DNA from 2 places in the Halomonas sp. V046 genome. Region 2 is predicted to be linked to the other one. Evidence: predicted binding sites of a transcription regulator. Region 2 holds the regulator's gene; the other holds the start of a gene.
The links. The regulator sigma-54, encoded in region 2, starts transcription at its own class of promoters, with help from an activator protein. The targets are predictions, from matches to a motif close to TGGCACNNNNNTTGCTNT.
Positions count from the first base shown of each region.

Region 1 (3,219 bases), on a different contig from region 2:
TCGGTGAAGGTGGCCTCGACCTGAACCTCGTCGATCATCTCGGCGACCCCCTCCATGACGTCATCGCGCCCGAGGATCCGCCGTCCCTCGCTCATCATGTCGGCCACCGAACGCCCGTCCCGGGCACCCTCCATGATCTCGCAGCTGATCAAGGCCACGGCCTCCGGATAGTTCAGCTTCAGCCCCCGTGCCCGGCGCCGCTCGGCGAGCAGTCCGGCGGTGAACAGCAGCAGCTTGTCCTTGTCTCTCGGCGTCAGCTCCATGGCGGCGCTCCCCTGTCGATGTAAACGTTCGTCGTGCGATGAGATGCTGGGGCCGGATCGATTCTCCGAGGGCTCGTCCCTCGGGCACGACCGCCTGGCGCGGCGCTCGATGGGCCCTGCGCTGGCGTCGGTGGCCCATCAGGTGAACCAGATTCTCGGCGGACTCGGCGCACAGCCGTTGAGCCTCGGGCGAAGTACCTCCCATGCCTGCTGACACAGCTGCCAGGCCTCGCTGCGCGACGCGCCCAGGTAGCGCAGCAGCAGCACCTGGTGGCGCAGCGTTGCCGCCCACCGCGGCGACGCCGGCAACGCATCGCGCAGCTGTGCGATGGCCCCCGCGCCATCGTCGAGCCCAACGGCCCAGAGCGTGGCCTGGACCGGCTGGCCGCCCTGCCCCCAGCGCCCGGCAAAGCGCGGATGCGCCGGATCCAACGGCTGGCGTTCGATCCACAGCGGGCGTCCATCCCGGGTCAGGCGAAAGCGTTGCTCCAGATGCCCACTGACGAACGGCAGCTGGCTGGCCGGGCGGCCAAGGGCCAGCAGCTCCCACCCGAGACACCGCGCGCCACCTTGCAGCGCTATCTCCGTGGTCTGGCAGCCGCGAGAGCCATCGAAGGCGATCGTCTCCTGGGGCAGCCACTCGAGCACGCCCTGATCCTCCACCGTCAATCGGGTGTGCTGCTCCCAGGCCACGCCATGCCGATCCGCGCGATAGAGCTTATTGGCGGCAGGCGTCGTGATCAGAGCATGGGCCGCGGCTTGCACACCGACATCGATCGCCAGGGCATCGCCGCTGACGAGCCCCCCCGGTGGGTGCAGCAGATACACATGGCAACTGCCATCACGCCCCTCGGGATAGAAGGGCCGCTGCACCCGAAGCGGGCCTCGGTGCTCGACATCGCGCAGCCGCGTGACGCCTTGGCCGGCGACCAACCCGAGTCGCAATGACGCTTCCCAGCGGCGCAGCCGGTCGAAGCGATGGCCCGACGCATTGACGACGGTGCAAGGCGGTTCTAGGGCGGACATGGGACTCCAGGGTCGGCGCGAGTATTGGATAGCAAAGGCCGTGCAGGGCACGTCACGCAGATGTTCGTGAGCCTCGATCTGCACCACGACCTGGCGCTCGGTCACCGCATCAAGCATTCGCTCCCTGACAGTGCAAGGCCTGTACCAAACCGGCGCATACCGATAATAAACAGTTGAATTTCAATGGATTAATGATGACAAAAGTCGATACAGTCGGGTATACGAGCGGTCCGCGAGGCGCAAAAAAGGTGCATCGAGGCCCTCGATGCACCAGATTCACCCACGCCCGACATCACACCGTGAGGTGGCGCTTGACCAGTTCATCGTCGAGACCGGCGATGGCGCCATGGGCCACGCGCCGTCCGCGATCGACGATCGCAAAATGGTCGGCATAGCGTCTGGCGAAGGGCAGCTTCTGCTCCACCAGCAGCACCGTCAGGCCGTCATCGGCGATCAAGCGCCGAATGACCTCGCCGATCTGGGTGACGATATTCGGCTGGATGCCCTCTCCCGGTTCGTCGAGGATCAGCAGCGTCGGCGCAAGCACCAGGGCGCGCCCAATGGCCAGTTGCTGCTGCTGCCCCCCGGAAAGATCGCCCCCGCGACGCTGGCGCATCTCCTTGAGTACCGGAAACAGCTCATAGACCCGCTGTGGCACGCGCTTGAGCCCATCGCCACGGGCGGCGAGCCCGGTGCGCAGGTTCTCTTCCACCGTCAAAAGCGGAAAGATCTGGCGCCCCTGAGGTACATAGCCGATGCCCAGCCGCGAGCGATCTTCGAGCCGCACACGACCAAGCTCCACGCCGCCATCCTGGGCCTTGGCCCTTGCGCCGCGGGTGGCCGGGCCTTGGGCATAGCGCATCTCACCGCCGCTGACCCCGACCTCTCCCATGATCGCCTTCATCAGGGTCGTCTTGCCGACGCCGTTGCGTCCGAGCACGCAGGTGCAAGCGGCCCGTGGCACTTCCAGGTCGAGATCCCACAGCGTATGGCTCTCGCCGTAGGACTGGTTGAGTCGTGAAATGCTGAGCATCAGGCCGCCTCCTCGTCGCCACCCAGGTAGACCTCGACCACTCGAGGGTCGCTCGCCACCTGGTCCATGCTGCCCTCGGCCAGCACACTACCCTGGTGCAGCACCGTAACGGTGCGAGCGATGGACCGCACGAAACCCATATCATGCTCGACCACGACCACCGAGTGCTTACCGGCAAGCCCGGTCAGAAGCTCCGCGGTGCGCGCCATCTCCTGCTCGGTCATGCCCGCCACCGGCTCATCCACCAGCAGCAGGCGTGGGCGCTGCATCAACAGCATGCCGATCTCGAGCCACTGCTTCTGGCCGTGGGATAAAATCCCCGCCGGGCGCCGCGCCTGGCCCTTCAGGCCAATGGTCGAAAGCACCTCGTCGATGCGGTCGTTGACCTCGCCGGACAGACGCGCCGTCAACGACGGCCACAGGCTCTTGTCACAGGCCATCGACAGCTCCAGGTTCTCGAACACGCTGAGCGCCTCGAACACGGTGGGCTTCTGGAACTTGCGCCCGATGCCGAGTCGAGCGATCTCGGGCTCGTTACGGGTCAGCAGGTCATGGCGACTGCCGAACCAGACGCTGCCGCTGTCCGGGCGGGTCTTGCCGGTGATGATGTCCATCATGGTGGTCTTGCCGGCGCCGTTGGGGCCGATGATGCAGCGCAGCTCGCCATCGTCGATGGTCAGGCTCAGGTCATTGATGGCCTTGAAACCATCGAAACTGACCGAGACATCCTCGAGATAGAGAATCGGGCCGTGGCGCACGTCCACCGGCGAGACCTCGGGCACCAGAAAGTCGAAGACACGGTCACGATCGATCATGTTGTGAAAGAAGCTCATGTGCTGGCCTCCGTGGACAATTGAGAGGAACTCGCCCCGGCGTCGTCGTCTCTGGCATCGCGTC
Region 1 covers NZ_JBQXYF010000012.1:48,566-51,784, reverse strand. The annotation lists gene ureA (urease subunit gamma) at 1-263, opposite strand, end outside; gene ACUN9Y_RS16445 (urease accessory protein UreD) at 402-1,289, opposite strand; gene urtE (urea ABC transporter ATP-binding subunit UrtE) at 1,582-2,322, opposite strand; gene urtD (urea ABC transporter ATP-binding protein UrtD) at 2,322-3,155, opposite strand; gene urtC (urea ABC transporter permease subunit UrtC) at 3,152-3,219, opposite strand, start outside.
Region 1: a site for sigma-54 is predicted at 1,419-1,436, ahead of ACUN9Y_RS16445 (urease accessory protein UreD). Genes of this name have one in related genera too.

Region 2 (3,219 bases):
TCGGCATCGTTCATCACGCCGGCGACCTGACCGAGCAACGCAAGGTGGGCGTCGTCGGCCTCCTCGGGCACCAGCAGCACGAAGACCAGGTCGACGGGTTCGCCGTCGATGGCGTCGAAGTCGATGGGCTCGGCGAGCTTGAGAAAGCCGCAGATCGGCGCCTTGCAGTGCGGGCTGCGGGCATGGGGAATGGCGACGCCATTGCCGATGCCGGTGCTGCCCAGGCGCTCTCGGCCAATCAAGCGGCTGAAGACTTCCTGGCTATCCAGGCTAGGGGTGTTTTGCGCGATGAAGGTGCTGAAAAACTCCAGCACCCTCTTCTTGCTGCCTCCCGGCACATCGTAGAGCGTGCGCTCGGGAGGAAGAATGGCGTCCAGTGTCATGAGGGATCAGCGAATGCCGGCGCCTTGGGCGCGGGCCTGTGATTTTTCCTTATGCTTGACCAACTGGCGATCCAGCTTGTCGGCAAGCGCGTCAATGGCGGCATACATGTCAATGTCCGTGGCATCCGCATGCAGGTCGGCGCCGGCGGCGTGAAGCGTGCAGGCGGCGAGCTGGCGTTCTTTTTCGACGGAGAGAGTCACCTGAACGTTGGTAATATTATCGTAGTGACGCTCAACGCGAGCGAGCTTCTCCTGTACATAGTCACGCAGGGGGTCGGTCAGTTCCACATGATGGCCAGTGATATTGACTTGCATGACACGCTCCTTGCTCTTGCGGGTGATGGCTCGATTGTAACCCTTTTTCCGATCCTGCAAACCCCCTGTCATCCACTCGTCAAAATTGCCCGGCAATGGCGTTTTTTCAAGGGGTTGTGCTTTTGTGGCAAGTGGGCTATAGGCGCTCGGCCGGTGCCTGGCTGACCGCTGGTTGGTACCGGAAGGGAGCATCGTCCAGGGCGATACGCAACGCTCGACAAGCGTCAGGGCGGCGCATCTTTTCCGGGGTGGGTGGCCTTTCCCTGCCCGTCACCGCAACCGCTTGCGCTCGCTGGAAGAGCGGATGTTCATCGCTTCGCGGTACTTCGCCACGGTACGCCGTGCCACGTTGACGCCATCTTCGGCCAGCAGGTCGACCAGCTTGCTGTCGGAGAGTGGCTTGCGTGGAGGCTCATCGTGAATGAGCTTCTTGATCCTGGCTCGGATGGCGGTGCTGGAATGGGCATCGCTACCGCCGTCGCCACCCACCTGACTCGAGAAAAAGTACTTCAACTCGAAGACGCCCCGTGGGGTATGCACGAATTTCTGCGTTGTGACGCGGGAGATCGTCGACTCATGCATCTCCACCTTGTCGGCGATATCGGCGAGTATCAACGGTCTCATCGCGGCTTCCCCGTGGTCCAGGAAGTCGATCTGGCGGACCATGATCTCGCGCCCGACCTTGAGCAGCGTGTCGTTGCGGCTCGACAGGCTTTTCATCAGCCAGCGGGCTTCCTGGAGATGATCCTTGAGGAACTGGTTGTCCTGGCTCTTGTCGGCACGACGTATCAGGGCGGCGTAGTCGGGCTGGATGCGAAGCCTGGGCATGGCGTCGGGATTCAGCTCGACTTGCCAGCCCTCGCGGGTGTGTCGTACCACGAGATCCGGGATGACGTAGGTCGAGCCGCTGTCGCCGAAACCACTGCAGGGGCGAGGGTCGAGGCTGCGGATCAGGTCGATGACCGCATCGAGCTCGCTATCCTCGAGCCCGAGTCGGCGCTTGAGCAGGCGACGGTCGTCGCCTGCCAGGGCCTCCAGGAACTGGCGTACCAGTCGGCCGGCCTGAGGCAGCAAGGCCGTGTCGCGGGGCAGGGCGTCGAGCTGAAGCATCAGGCACTCGCGAAGGTCTCGGGCGAAGACGCCGGTGGGCTCGAAGCGCTGCAGGCGGGTCAATACGCCTTCCACTTCGATCAGCTCGAGATCGCCCAGGTCTTGGCGCTTGAGGCCCTCGTGAATGTCCTCGAGGGATTGGTCGAGATAGCCATCGGCGTTGGTCGCGTCGATCAGGCTCTCCGCGATCTGGACGTCGCGCGCCGCGATGTCGAGCATCGCCAGTTGCCAGAGCAGGTGGTCGTGCAACGACTGGCCGTCCGGCTGGCGCTCGAAATCCGGGCCCTCGCCACTGCCGGCCGGGGAGGTGCCCAGGTCCTGATAGGTATCCGACCAGTCACTGTCCACGGTCAACTCGCTCGGAATCTCGTCGGACCAGTCGTCGTCGGGCGCCTCCTTGACCGCTTGCTCGCCGAACTCGTCCTCGAGTTCGAGCATGGGGTTGGTCTCCAGCGCCTGCTGGATTTCCTGACGCAGATCCAGAGTGGAAAGCTGCAGCAGGGCGATCGCCTGCTGCAGTTGGGGAGTCATGGTGAGCTGGGTGCCGACACGCAGTTGCAGCGACGCCTTCAAGGACATGCGGATAATCCACTCGACTTACGGAAAGGTCCACCCTAGCCCCCAGTGCTTGACCATGCAAGGCTCTTGCCAACATAAGATGTTAACGCAAGGAAGTGCGTGGTCGAGATCAGAGACGTTGCCCAATGCGGAGCACCCGGGCGGTCTCCCGCGGGGGCTCGCAAAGCCTCGCCGAGGCGCGCCAGAGGAGGCTTCGTGGCGGGGGAGAGGCGTTATTCGGCCGACAGGATCCGGCGTGGCGCTTGGTACCACACCGTCGTCGCGGCCCCGGCGGTTGTCAGAGCCTGAAGTTCTCGCCGAGGTAGACTTCCTTGACCTTCTGGTTGGCGAGAATGGCATCGGCGCCGCCTTCGGCGATGATCTGGCCGTCACCGACGATATAGGCATGATCGCAGATGTCCAGCGTATCGCGGACGTTGTGATCGGTGATCAGGACACCAATGTCGCGAGCCTTGAGCTGGCGAATGATGGTCTTGATCTCACCCACCGAGATCGGGTCGACGCCGGCGAAGGGTTCATCGAGCAGAATAAAGGCGGGTTCCGTGGCCAGCGCTCGAGCGATCTCGACCCGTCGACGCTCACCGCCAGACAGGCTCATGCCTGGATTGTCGCGAATGTGAGTCACGTGAAAATCCTCGAGCAGCTGCTCGAGGCGCGACTCGCGGCCGCCGCGATCCAGATCCTTGCGTGTCTCGAGAATCGCCATGATGTTGTCGGCCACCGACAGCTTGCGAAAGATCGAGGCTTCCTGGGGCAGGTAGCCGATGCCGGCAAGGGCCCGTTCGTGCATGGCGGCGCGGCTCAGGTCCTGGTCATCGATGGTGACCGTGCC
Region 2 covers NZ_JBQXYF010000004.1:47,277-50,495, forward strand. The annotation lists gene ptsN (PTS IIA-like nitrogen regulatory protein PtsN) at 1-383, opposite strand, end outside; gene hpf (ribosome hibernation-promoting factor, HPF/YfiA family) at 390-698, opposite strand; gene ACUN9Y_RS06250 (RNA polymerase factor sigma-54) at 969-2,387, opposite strand; gene lptB (LPS export ABC transporter ATP-binding protein) at 2,665-3,219, opposite strand, start outside.